DNA from 3 places in the Marinococcus tarijensis genome. Region 1 is predicted to be linked to each of the others. Evidence: predicted binding sites of a transcription regulator. Region 1 holds the regulator's gene; each other region holds the start of a gene.

Evidence for each region. The regulator Rex, encoded in region 1, represses fermentation and respiration genes when NADH is low (regulators of the CRP and FNR family bind a similar motif). The targets are predictions, from matches to a motif close to TTGTGAAATATTTCACAA.
Region 2: the regulator Rex is predicted to act here: its motif matches at 2,351-2,368, upstream of fadX (fatty acid degradation protein FadX).
Region 3: the regulator Rex is predicted to act here: its motif matches at 1,852-1,869, upstream of ACTTK7_RS03060 (L-lactate dehydrogenase).

The regions. Positions count from the first base shown of each region.
Region 1 is NZ_JBQOJA010000001.1:230,812-235,082, reverse strand. Features, by position in the region: gene tsaD (tRNA (adenosine(37)-N6)-threonylcarbamoyltransferase complex transferase subunit TsaD) at 1-16, shown strand, start outside; gene ACTTK7_RS01150 (ABC-F family ATP-binding cassette domain-containing protein) at 64-2,004, opposite strand; gene ACTTK7_RS01145 (redox-sensing transcriptional repressor Rex) at 2,175-2,822, shown strand; gene ACTTK7_RS01140 (DUF4305 domain-containing protein) at 2,891-3,079, opposite strand; gene ACTTK7_RS01135 (lysostaphin resistance A-like protein) at 3,081-3,806, opposite strand; gene groES (co-chaperone GroES) at 4,156-4,271, shown strand, end outside.
Region 2 is NZ_JBQOJA010000016.1:58,534-62,804, forward strand. Features, by position in the region: gene ACTTK7_RS10570 (DUF1538 domain-containing protein) at 1-488, opposite strand, end outside; gene ACTTK7_RS10575 (DUF1538 domain-containing protein) at 485-1,177, opposite strand; gene fadX (fatty acid degradation protein FadX) at 2,473-4,071, shown strand; gene fadD (long-chain-fatty-acid--CoA ligase FadD) at 4,061-4,271, shown strand, end outside.
Region 3 is NZ_JBQOJA010000004.1:401-4,671, reverse strand. Features, by position in the region: gene ACTTK7_RS03065 (SEC-C metal-binding domain-containing protein) at 1-675, opposite strand, end outside; gene ACTTK7_RS03060 (L-lactate dehydrogenase) at 827-1,789, opposite strand; gene ACTTK7_RS03055 (hypothetical protein) at 1,972-2,154, shown strand; gene ACTTK7_RS03050 (NAD(P)H-binding protein) at 2,219-3,655, shown strand; gene ACTTK7_RS03045 (STAS domain-containing protein) at 3,738-4,271, shown strand, end outside.

The DNA of each region.
Region 1 (4,271 bases):
GCCGCTTCATACGTAACAAAAAACCCGTGCTCTCTTTTGCAGAGAACACGGGTTTTGCTGTAACTAGGAGCTGGATTCTTCGAGCTGCAGCTCTTCCCATTCCTCCATCAGCTGTTCCAATTCGCCTCTCAGTTCATTGATCGATGACTGATAGCCGGCGGCCTTTTCATGGTCTTCGTATACGTCGGGCTCGAAAAGAGCTGCTTCCTGCTCCTCGACGAGCTGTTCCTTGGCTTCAATATCCTGTTCAATCTGCTCGATGCGGCGCTGCCTTTTGCGGGCCTCGCGCTTGGCTGCTTTATCGTCTGCAAATGATGATTTAGCTGCACCGGCATCTTCAGGCTTCGGTCCTTCACGCTCAGCCTGGAGCGCCGCTTTTTCCCGTTCTTCTTCTTTCTTGAACAAATAGTAATCATAGTCCCCGATGTAGTTGCGGACATCGCCGTTCCCCATCTCGAGAATGCGTGTCGCAATCCGGTTCAGGAAATACCGGTCGTGGGAAACAAACAAAATTGTTCCCGGATAATCAATCAGAGCATCCTCAAGCACTTCCTTGCTGTCGAGATCGAGATGGTTGGTCGGCTCGTCGAGCAGCAGAAAATTCGACTTCTGAATCATCATTTTAGCGAGCGATAGGCGCGCTTTTTCGCCGCCGCTTAAGTCGGACACTTGCTTCAGCACGTCTTCACCGGTAAATAAAAACTGGCCGAGCACGGTACGAATATCCTTTTCGTTTTCGAGCGGATATTCATCCCACAGCTCCTGCAGGACAGTCTTGCCCGAATTCAGTTCAGCCTGCTGCTGGTCGTAATAGCCGAGATCCACTTTACTTCCAAGCTGAATTTGCCCCTCATCCGGCTCAAGGTCTCCCTTGATCGTTTTTAAAAAGGTACTTTTGCCCGTCCCGTTCGGTCCGATCAGCGCAATGCTCTCGCCGCGCTGGGCGCGTACATTTAAATGCTCAAATACAGGAGCCTTGTCATCAAAGCGGAAGGTAAGGTCTTCTGCCTTTAGTACATCATTGCCGCTCTGGCGGTCAATATCAAAGCGCAGGGAGGCGGATTTGCCGTCCCGCTGCGGCTTGTCGAGCTTGTCCATTTTCTCGAGCTTTTTTCTCCGGCTCTTGGCCCGTTTTGTCGTAGACGCGCGCACAATGTTTTTCTGCACGAATTCCTCAAGCTCGGCAATTTCCTTCTGCTGCTTTTCATAGGCCTGCATTTCCTGTTCAAACAGCTCGGCCCGTTTTTCCTGAAACGCACTGTAGTTGCCGTAGAACAGACGGGCTTTTTTATGAATGATTTCGTATACCTTCGTCACGATCTGGTCCAGAAAATACCGGTCGTGGGAAACGATCAGGACAGCACCCGGATAGCTGCTTAAATACTGCTCGAGCCAGCGCAGGGTATCCATATCCAGATGGTTGGTCGGCTCGTCAAGAATTAAGAGCTCCGGCTTGGCCAGGAGCAGCTTGCCGAGAGCAAGACGGGTCTTCTGGCCGCCACTCAGCGACTGCACCGGCGTGTCGAGGGAGAAGCTGCCAAAGCCAAGCCCCGCCAGCACCGTGCGGATGTCGGACTCGTAGCGGTAGCCGCCGCGTGCTTCGAATTCCTGCTGGCGCTGGTCGTAGTCTGCCATCAGCTTTTCATAGGCCCTGGCGTCGTCAATAATATCGGGCTCGGACATCTTCGCCTCCATACGACGCAGCTCAGCTTCAGCTTTTTGAAGGTGGGTAAAGACATCAAGCATTTCATCCCACATCGTTTTATCACTGTTCAAACCGGTATGCTGCTCGAGATATCCGAACGTCGTGCCCTTTGGCATCGTGATGGAGCCCGAATCATACGAGGACTCCCCGGCCAGAATTTTCAGGAGGGTGGATTTGCCGGCCCCGTTTTTGCCGACCAGGGCTACCCGCTCGCCTTCCTTTACTTCTAGTTTTATTTGATCAAGTACGGTTTCTGCCCCAAAAGACTTGGTGACAGCCGAACATTGAAGTAAAATCATATTTATATAGCTCCTTTAATAACATCTCTGATATTATCAGTGTATCGTACTTTTCCGTGAAACGCGAAACAGGATAAGTCTCGCGCATGGTAAGCGTTTCGGTACGTTTTCGTGTGGACACATGCTATACTGTCTACAGACGATGACAATACATTTAGGTGGAAATAATTATGAATACAGACCAGCAAAAAATTCCGCAGGCAACCGCAAAGCGGCTGCCCCTATATTATCGATTTCTGGAAAGCCTGTATGCAACAGGGAAAACCCGCGTTTCCTCAACCGAATTGAGTGAGGCGGTCAAGGTGGACTCGGCAACGATCCGCCGGGATTTTTCGTATTTCGGAGCGCTCGGCAAGAAAGGGTACGGCTACAATGTACAGTACCTGCTGTCGTTTTTCCGGACCACCCTGGACCAGGATGAGGCCACCGACGTAGTGCTTCTTGGTGTCGGGAACCTGGGAAGGGCGCTGCTTCGTTACAATTTCTCCAAAAATGAAAACACCCGGATTGTGGCTGCGTTTGATATCAATAAAGACATGGTCGGAGAGCAGATTGGCAACGTGCCGGTGTATCACACCGATGACCTGGCGGAAAAGCTTGAAGAGCATAACGTTTCCGTAGCAATGCTCACGGTGCCGTCCGCAGCGGCCCAGGCGACCGGAGAAAAACTGGTGGAGGCAGGCATTAGCGGCATTTTAAACTTTACCCCGGCCCGCCTGTCGGTTCCTGCAACTGTGCGCGTGCATCATATTGATCTTGCCATCGAGCTGCAGACACTCGTGTATTTTCTGAAAAACTACCCGCTGGAGAGCGAATAGGCCGACAGTGGAAAATGTATATTGATCCATTAAAAAGGGACCGCCTGAATATTGGCCGGTCCCTTTTGCTATTTCTTCTTTTTCTGCTCCGACATGAGGCGCAGGTAGTTAAAGCCCATCACGAGGTCATACGCGGCAAAGGCAGCGAGCAGAATGCTCCAGAACGACCAGGAGGACTCGCTGACAGAAAAGTACGTAAACATCAGCAGGACTCCGCCCAGCACAAAGTAAAAAAGGGCAGCGGTGGAAGCTTTCATATTACATCAACCCCTGAACAAGCAGAATAAGTGCACTCTCGGCTTCACGCATAATGCGCTCAATTTCATCCTGGAACAATACCTGAATACCGACCACAAAGGCGTTCATGATGGAGTGGACGATTATCGGCACGATGATCCGGCCGGTTTTGACATACAAATAAGCGAATACAAAGCCGATCATAGTGTAGACGAGCAGGTGGGTGAAGTCCAAATGCACAGCAGCAAATATCAGGGAGCTGATAATGGCGGCAATAAAAAAGTTTGTTCGTTTGTACAGCGAGCCGAATATAGCTTTACGGAACACGAGTTCTTCGAGAATTGGGCCGATCACAGCTACAATAATGACAAAGGCCGGCATGCTGTTGACGAGCTCGATGATCTGCGCCGTATTTTCAGAAGCCGTTTCAATACCAAGCAGGTTCTGTTCGATCAAGCCGGCAACAATCTGGCCGGCGTAGGCGAGAGCGAAGCCGATAAAAACCCAGGCAATGGAATTGGGCCATGGCATTTTTGGTTTGTTAAATGCCAACCGCTGGCCCCGTTCAGGAATCAGCAGAATCAAAATAACAATCAAAGCAACAATAAAGCTCGCAAAAATCCAGAAGTACGAAGCCTGCTGAGCGGAATCAAAGCTGCCTACAGCCACAAGGGCCGGGACGGCAACGATGCCCGACAGCTGCATAAGTACGTAAATAATAACAATGCTCCAGTAACGTGCGGCCATGGAAGGGGATCACTCCTAATCTCTCTCGGTTAAATCCAGTTTCGAACGCTCTAATTGTATCACAGGTGCCGACAGGAAGAATAAAGAGAGCGCTTGCGAATTTATGACAATTTTGAAATAGAAGGTTAATAAAACGATTAGCAGGGAATGTGAATGCAGGTGCCATCAAGCGCCGGGAAGGGAAAAGAAAGAAAAAATTTTCGCTTCCCTCTTGCAAACAAAGCCCAGGTTGATTAATATAATAATTGGGTTTAGCACTCGGGGTTAAAGAGTGCTAACAACAATGTTGTTACAGTCGTTCCCGTTACATATAACGGACGATGAAAATATTCTAAGGAGGTTGTTTTCCTTGTTAAAGCCTTTAGGTGATCGACTCGTACTCGAACAGGTAGAATCAGAAGAAAAAACCGCTGGCGGTATTGTGCTGCCGGACTCCGCGCAGGAGAAGCCACAGGAAGGACGCGT
Region 2 (4,271 bases), on a different contig from region 1:
ATGATCGCTAGAATATATCCAGGAATAAGAAAGTACCATAATGGAATGCCAAACAAAATACGTACCATCGATAAAGCGATCGAAACGGCGACGCCGATGGAAAGCGTGTAAAGCATGACTCTTTGCGGAATATACCCACCCGAAACCTTTTCCACTTCATGATTCAGGATACGGACAGCCGGTTCCGCGAAGGTAGCTACAAAACCGAGCACAAACCCGATGGGAATCAGCAGCCATTGATGCTCCATGGTTCCCATCGTGGTTCCCATCGTTTCCCCAACTGGCAGAAACCCAATATGAACCCCCTGTAGAAAGAAGGCAAGGCCCCAAAATGTTAAAAACATCCCTTTAAAAATATCCAGTAATTTCTTAAATGAAAGCTTCAAAATAAATAATTGAAATACTAAAAAGAACATTAACAGAGGGAGGAGCGCAAAAGTGACTTCATATAACACATGGCCGAAACCATCAAACAGGTGGATCGTCATCCAAAAATCACCCCCAGCACTAACACACCAAGGATCGGTCCGATGGAAGCCAATGCCACTAAGCCAAATCCGTCCGCAGAAGCTGATTTGCCTCCTAAAACAGAAGCAACACCCACTCCCAGGGCAAGGATAAACGGAACGGTCATGGGCCCGGTCGTAACCCCTCCGGCGTCAAACGAGATGGGGACAAACTGGGGAGGGGTAAAAGAAGCCAGGACAAAGGCTGTGCCGTACCCACCAATCAAGAGGTAGGTGATGGGGATATTCAACAAAATCCTTAGCATGGCCAGGCCCACAAAAATGGCAACTCCCAACGCCACGGTATAAATCAGCACATTACTGGAAATCAATCCGCCGGACACAAGATCCACCTGCGTAGCAAGCACCCGCACATCCGGTTCCGCTACCGTGACTACAAATCCAAGAAGAAAACCAGCAATGACAATCCATCCGGGTTTACCAATATTCGGTAAGGAGGCACCGATCATTTCCCCTATGGGCAATAAGCCAATATTCACGCCTAATAAAAATAATATTAATCCCAGGGAGACCATCACCGCCCCAGCGAAAAATTGAACAAGCATCCCGGCGGGCATCCCAATAAAGGTCACCTGCAGCAAAATAACAACCAATGACAGCGGCAGAATGGCATAGACCACTTCTTTCACTGTATCTTTTATACTTTGCATTTCAGCCTCCTTTCGTCTGTGGTCTTTAAAGAACTTATATACACTCTATGATTACTTTTAGCGGCATAAAGATGGTTAATAGGAAGGGAAAGATTCTTCGTGAGTATTTGCGGAAACCAACTTGCTGTGTGATGAGAACACAAAGCAATATACTACCGGTGCGGGCCCCGAGTAATACGATTCGCTTTCGAAAGAATAAACTGCACCCATAACCATCGAATAAAACTCGTGATGGTAACGCTTACGATGATAGATAGCAAAAAGAACAAAAAGTTTGTGAAGGCTGAAGGCGATGGGGTTATGGAGAGTATAAATAAAAGGGCGATGATTCCAAGAATGGTACTTACAAACAAAAACAGCCAAAAACGACTTTTTGCACGGTAGTCCTGGGCTACAGGAGCGGACCAGGCGTCACGAAAAGGGGGAGCGCCTGGTTCGCCTTTGAGCACATGGAGCAATGGCGAGGAGCAAATCAACCTCCAGGGGACCGTTTGTGCCCGTTGCAGGGAATGATAGTCGCGGGAAAGGACAAGACGAATGTTTTTATCAGCTGAAGGGGCGGGGGTTAGGGAGTAGCTAAAGACAGAGCACCCAGCTACCTGCCACCCTCGCTTCCGGTACTGCTGTAATAGTTGTTATTCTTTGGTATAGGAACGAAAAGGCATCGCAGAAATGATAATTTTTTTCTTTTTACGCACATATTTCCCCCCTCAGCAATAGAGTAATAGCTGCTAATCCAGAAACAGAAAGAATAGAAGAGAAATGATAATAAAGAAGCTGCTTATCTATAAAGCGATACGAACGTCTTTCCAGTAACTGGTTGATCGTTCTGCCCATTTACCCATTGAGTTCTCCTTTCGCATGCATGTATCATCACTTGTATTTTCTGGCACCACGGCAAAGTTCGTTCTGTATACATGAACGTAGTGGAAAAAAGAAAAAGCTGAAACCACGTTTGATTTCTAGATATACGCTCCATGCCAGAGTTTCGTTCCACTTTTGACGAAAAAAATTGTGATTATTCAAAAAAATAAATAAACAATCTCGATGGAGGTCGAATTCACGTCCACATCGTCTGGAAAACCTTTCATCTTGTAAATAATAGAAACAGGGTCTGGATTAAAGCCAATTCAATATCTACTAGTTTATTATTCAGAGCATTATTAGAGTATAATTTGAAACTGTTTACATTTGTTGTATAAAATGATAAATTTAAAACTGTAGGATGAGGATAAAGAAGGGGGTACATTTATGGTGAAGGTATAGCAGGATAAATACTGTAGGGAGGTTGGGACATGCAGGTTATTTCATACAATGATTTGAAAAACATTATTACCCCTGGAGATACTATTTCCATTGCAGCCTTATCTGTCGGAAATTTACCAGCAGAAATATTAAAAAATATAGTTGATGAGTACGATAAAACTGGAGGTCCGGATAATCTTACTTTTATTATCGCAAATGATATAAGTGATTACGAGGGCGGGATTGATCTTGATGCTTTCGTCCAGCGGGGAATGATTAAACGGTTAATAACGAGTCTACTCACGGCTTCACCAGCTACTATTGAGGCGATTAAAAATAATGAAGTTGAAACATATTTTTTTCCACAGGGAATTCTTGCTGTACAATATCGGAATCACTCCGTTTCATCGCCGGGGATGATTACAAAAATAGGTTTAAATACAAGCGTAGACCCTAGATATTCAGGTGGAACGGTTAATGATGCCACCACCGGGAGCTTAGTCTCTGTATTAGAAATCAAGGGAGAAGAATATTTACACTATGACTTTCCTGGCGTTGATGCAGCTCTTTTACGGGGAACTTACGCTGACGAAAAAGGAAATATCTTTATGACTCATGAGTCCCATTTGGGAGAAGGATACAGTGTAGCGGCCGCCACCCATCAAAATGGCGGGAAGGTGATTGTTCAAGTTAAAGAAATTGTTCAAAGCGGCAGCTTTCCCCCTCATGAGGTGTTTATTCCCGGTGAACTCGTGGATTACGTTGTTATAAATGAAAACCCCAAATACCATAAGCAGGTGATGCAGGCTTATTATGATCCTGCTTTATCAGGCCACTACCGGGTGAGTGATATACAGGAGCAGCCTATGGAACTCAGCTCCCGTAAAATTATTTTAAGACGGGCTGCCCAGTTTTTAAGTGAAGGGGATGTAGTCAGTATTGGTTTTGGTATAAATAATGAGCTGCCAAATGTATTGATAGAAGAACATGCGGAGGATTTGGTTCAGCTTAATATTGATACCGGCGTATTTGGAGGCATTATCGGCAGTAAAGACCGCTTTGGAATGAACTATAACCTGGACGCGAGAATGCGCCATGAACTGACATGGGATTTTATATATCATGGCGGCCATGATATAGCCTATCTCAGCTTTGCGGAAATCGACCGGTGGGGAAACGTAAATGTCTCTTGTTTTGGTAATAAAATGAGCGGAAGCGGCGGGTTTATAGACATAAGTCAAACTGTGAAGACTATTATTTTTTCAGGAACCCTGGTGGCGGGCAGTCAGTCTTCTTGTGAAAATAATCAGCTGATTATTGAACAGGAAGGCCACTCGCATAAATTTGTAAATGATGTCCAAAGTGTAGATTTTAACGCAGCGTATTCGAGAGAACTGAACCAACAGGTTTTTTATGTAACTGAACGGGCCGTATTTCATTTGGTGGAGGAAGGCTTAAAATTAATTGAAATCGGTCCGGGGCTGGATTTACAGAGGGATATTCTATCAAAGATGGATTTTGATCCTATTATTTCTGACGAGTTGAAAATTATGGACCAAAATATTTATCAAAATGATTGGGGGGAATTGAAGCAATCGATCCAACATCGGAATCATATTGATAAAGGAGAAGATAAATATGAATTATGATTGGATTAAAACAAGATCAGATTTTGACAGAGTGAAAGCAGCAATTATTGATCCGGGAAAGGGTACAGAATGGTCGTATCAGGATTTAAACATCCGGGCAGAGAATTTAGCGAATTATTTGCAGGATCAGGGAGTAAAACGCGGGGATGTCATCGGTATATTCGCACCAAATGACGTTGCGATACTGGATGTGTTGTTTG
Region 3 (4,271 bases), on a different contig from region 1:
CTGAAGATCGTCCTTCAGTGTACGAAGCACGTCCGGCAGGTGATGCGTGATCCAGCCGGCTTTATCCGCTTCGTTATCCGGAACAGAGCCGGTAACACTTTTAATGACATCATCGCCGAAGTCCGGATGGAACGGCAGCAGGCCGAGCATTGGATACCATTTGTCCTCCACAGGAACTAAAAAGGCGAGAAATACAATGTTTTCCTGCAGGTCCCGGAAAAAGGACAGTGGTTCAATGTGGTGAACCTCCCCGCTCAGCAGGTCAGTGACCTCGTACCAGTCGTCAGTCATTTTATTCAAACGGAATAATGACAGATTATGCCCGGTCCAGTTGGAATAAAGACGCTGAAGCCGCGGGTGCTGACTGTTCTGCTCTATCTGCTGATGGATGTTCATCCATTCCCTGCGCTCGTTGCCGTGCAGTAAAAAGTCGGCAAGCGCCAGATTTTGGACAAATTTATGCCAGGCATAAGGGAAATAGTTCGGCCGGTAGACACGGCGGTAATAATGGCTGAAATCCTTCCGGCTGTCTTTGTTCGCAGCGGCTGCAAGATCCAGCTGTATGTTGGTTACTTCTTCAGTCGTATAAGCTGGCTGATTGGCGGGATCGCCGCAGCATTTTTTGTATTTTTTACCGCTGCCGCAAGGACACGGATCGTTACGTGAAATACTCATACATTCAGGCTCCTTCTCACTAGTATGTTACTATTCCTTCAAATTCTAACATACATTGCCCCGAAATGGGGAATCCGTGCGCTTCGGGGGCTGGAGACGTGAAAAAACCCTTCGCAGTGGAAGGGCTGTATTTGTATAATAAGAGACTTGTTTAATTAGCCGCCTGTCCGTTCGCATTTTCCCAAACGGTGCGGAGTGTCTCTGCGCTGTGGCGGAAGCTGCGGGCTTCCTCTTCATTCAGTGGCAGTTCGATCACTTCCCGTATCCCCTCGCGGTTAATGACGGCCGGGACACCAATGCACAGATTATTTTCTCCGTACTGGCCGTTGAGGTGGGCGCTGACAGTCAAAACACTGTTTTCGTTTTTAAGAATCGCGTTTGTAATACGGGTGAGTCCCATCGCGATGCCGTAGCTGGTGGCGCCCTTGCGCTCAATGATCTCATAGGCAGCCCCGCGGACGTCTTCAATCATGCCTTTCATTTCCTTCACATCTTTGTCCTCTTTTTCATCCGCGAGCTCTACGGCGTTTCGGCCGCCGACGTTTGCCTGGCTCCAGACGGCAAGCGACGTGTCGCCGTGTTCACCAATGATATAGGCGTGGGAGTTCTGGGCAGCAGTATCGAAATAGTCACTCAGCATAAACCGCAGGCGGGCAGTATCCAGAATTGTCCCGCTTCCAATGACCCGTTCTCTTGGAAGGCCACTGAACTGCTGGGTGGCATACGTAAGAATATCCACAGGGTTGGTAGCGATAAGGAATATTCCGTCAAAGCCGTTATTCATCACCTGACCGACGATATTTTTAAATATAGCCGTATTTTTGCCTACAAGATCGAGACGGCTTTCACCGGGTTTTTGGTTGGCACCGGCGGTAATGCAGACAATGTCGGCATCCCGGCAGTCTTCATAGGTGCCAAACCATGTTTTAGTAGGGTGCGGAGCAAAGGCTTTACCGTGATTGAGATCCATCACGTCCCCTTCGGCCTTGCGTTCATCGAGATCGATGATCACGAGCTCCTCGACGACGCCCTGATTAATTAACGAAAATGCATAGCCGCTGCCGACAGCGCCGGCTCCGACAACAACAACCCGGTGGACGTGATTTCTTTTCATATATAAAATCCCCTTTCGAATATGAATCATGTGAATGAATGAGCAATCTTTATCTATTTACATTGTGCACTATTTCACAAATTGATACAAGTACAGAAAATGGATAGTTGTGAACAAATGATGAACTTACGTGTTGGGAGGAAATCGAAACGGGAAAGGAGCAGAAGAGGGGGAATGACTCGATGGAAAATGCGTTAAAATATGCGCTGCCGACAGCTTTGACGTGGGCAGTGATTGGTCTGCTCGCCGGTCTGAATCTCGACAGAGGATGGCTGTGGGTGCTTGCTTTTGTAGTTTTTGGGTTTCTCGTCAGCTTTGTTACAGTGATAATTGCGCAGTGGATTATTTCTAAAATAAATATGTAATTAGTGGCGGAGAAATTAGGGAATGGTGTGTGTAAAGCTAATAAGCGAAAAGGAGTGTGCAAGCATGAAGGATATAAACGGCCGGAGACCGGTCATCGCTATTACTGGCGCCAGTGGATACATCGGACGAAACCTGATGAAGGAACTGAAAAAGCATGCGGATATTATTGCTCTGTCGAGAAACATAGATACAAAGGAAAACGAGGAGCATGTAACATGGCGCTCGTGTGACTTATTTTCATTAAAAGACGCGGAACAGGCACTCGAAGGAGCAGATTATGCTCTGTACTTAGTTCATTCGATGATGCCGACATCCAAGCTGACTCAGGGGCGGTTTGAGGATATGGATGTTATTCTGGCGGATAATTTCGCACGTGCCGCCGAGCAGAAGCAGGTGAAGCAGGTCGTTTATTTGAGCGGCATTATTCCTGAAGCTGACCGTCTTTCCCGCCATTTAAGCAGCCGGCTTGAGGTGGAGAAAATTCTGAAATCATACCGGACGCCTGTGACTGCTATACGGGCAGGATTAATTGTCGGCCCGCAGGGATCCTCGTTCCCTATTCTCGCAAAGCTGGTGAAGCGGCTGCCGGTCATGATTCTTCCGAAATGGACGCAGACCAAGACCCATCCGATTGCGCTTGCCGACATATTAAACAGTCTGCAGAAGAGTATCGGGGAGGAATCGCTCTATAATCGTTCCATTGATGTTGGAGGGCCGGACGTAATGACCTACCGGAAAATGATGGATATCACTTCAAAGGTCATGGGAAAAAAACGGTATGCAGTCACCGTGCCTTTTTTCACCGTGCGCCTTTCAAGACTGTGGGTGAGTGTGACTACAGGGACGCCGAAAAGCCTCGTTTATCCGCTGATTGAAAGCTTGATCCACCCAATGGTGGCTGATCCGGCAAAAAGTGTGAAGGGCATTAGTGATGGGGAAATTTCATTTCAGGAGGCCGCAGAAAACTCCCTGAAGGAAAGCAGAAAGGAGCAGTCATCCATTTTGGCACGCCTGAAGCCGTCACCTGTAGAACGGAAGGTCCGCTCGGTCCAGCGCGTCACTATTCCAAGTGGAAGAGACGCGGACTGGACGGCCCGGTATTATATCAAGTGGCTCCCGAAGCTTCTGCGCCCTTTCGTAAAGGTGGAAACGACGGATCGTTACCTGTACGGTCTGCGGCCTGCTTTCATGAAAAGAACATTTCTTGAGCTTTCCTATTCTAAAGAGCGCAGCGAAGAAGACCGGGCGCTGTACTATATTACCGGGGGGCTCCTTGCACAGGTGAATGAAGGAGAACGGGGCCGGCTGGAATTTCGTAAAATTCCTCACACGAACCAGTGCATTGTAGCGGTACATGATTATGTACCGTCTATGCCATGGTACTTTTATCAATATACCCAGGCGTTTATTCATCTTTGGATCATGAACCGCTTTAAAGCACACCTTGAAAAAGACCAGTGGACGTTACGGAGGTCCCGCCAGCTCCAGCCGGAGACATAATTTTCCCCGTTTAGCTTCACCTTTTTTAAGGAACACGGAAAAGGATATGAGTACTCTGCATACAGAAGGGAGACGGTGCCGTATGAGCACCAACCAGTTGATCCGTGACTATTTTGTCAATCACGCAGCGGAAATGGCGAATTCATGGTACGAAACGCTGGAGGAATCAGACAGGGAATCTGCTTACGCAACGACGGACCCAAAAGAAGTCGAGGAGCTGAAGGTTCAGACTTATGAATTTCATTTATATTTCTCAAGTATTTTTATCGAGGACCGGAATACATGGGAGAACACCTTTGAAGTATGGATAGACGGCATTATAAGTGATCCCAAATACTTCCGGACGAAGGATGCGCGGGTCGTCCGGGAAATGATGAGGTACCGGGAGCAGTATACAGCCTATTTGAAGCGCTTTTACGCTGAAGAGCACCCAGAGCTCTCTGCCAATATGAAGGAACAGCTTCGGGAGCTCGTAACAAACGGCATGGATCAGATTATTCTTTCCTACGTGGAAAAATCCAACCGGCTGCTCCTGCAGAAGCTGGAGGCGAAGGAAAGTATTATTAATGAACTGAGCGCTCCGGTTATTTCTCTGAATAAATCCTCCGCCCTTCTT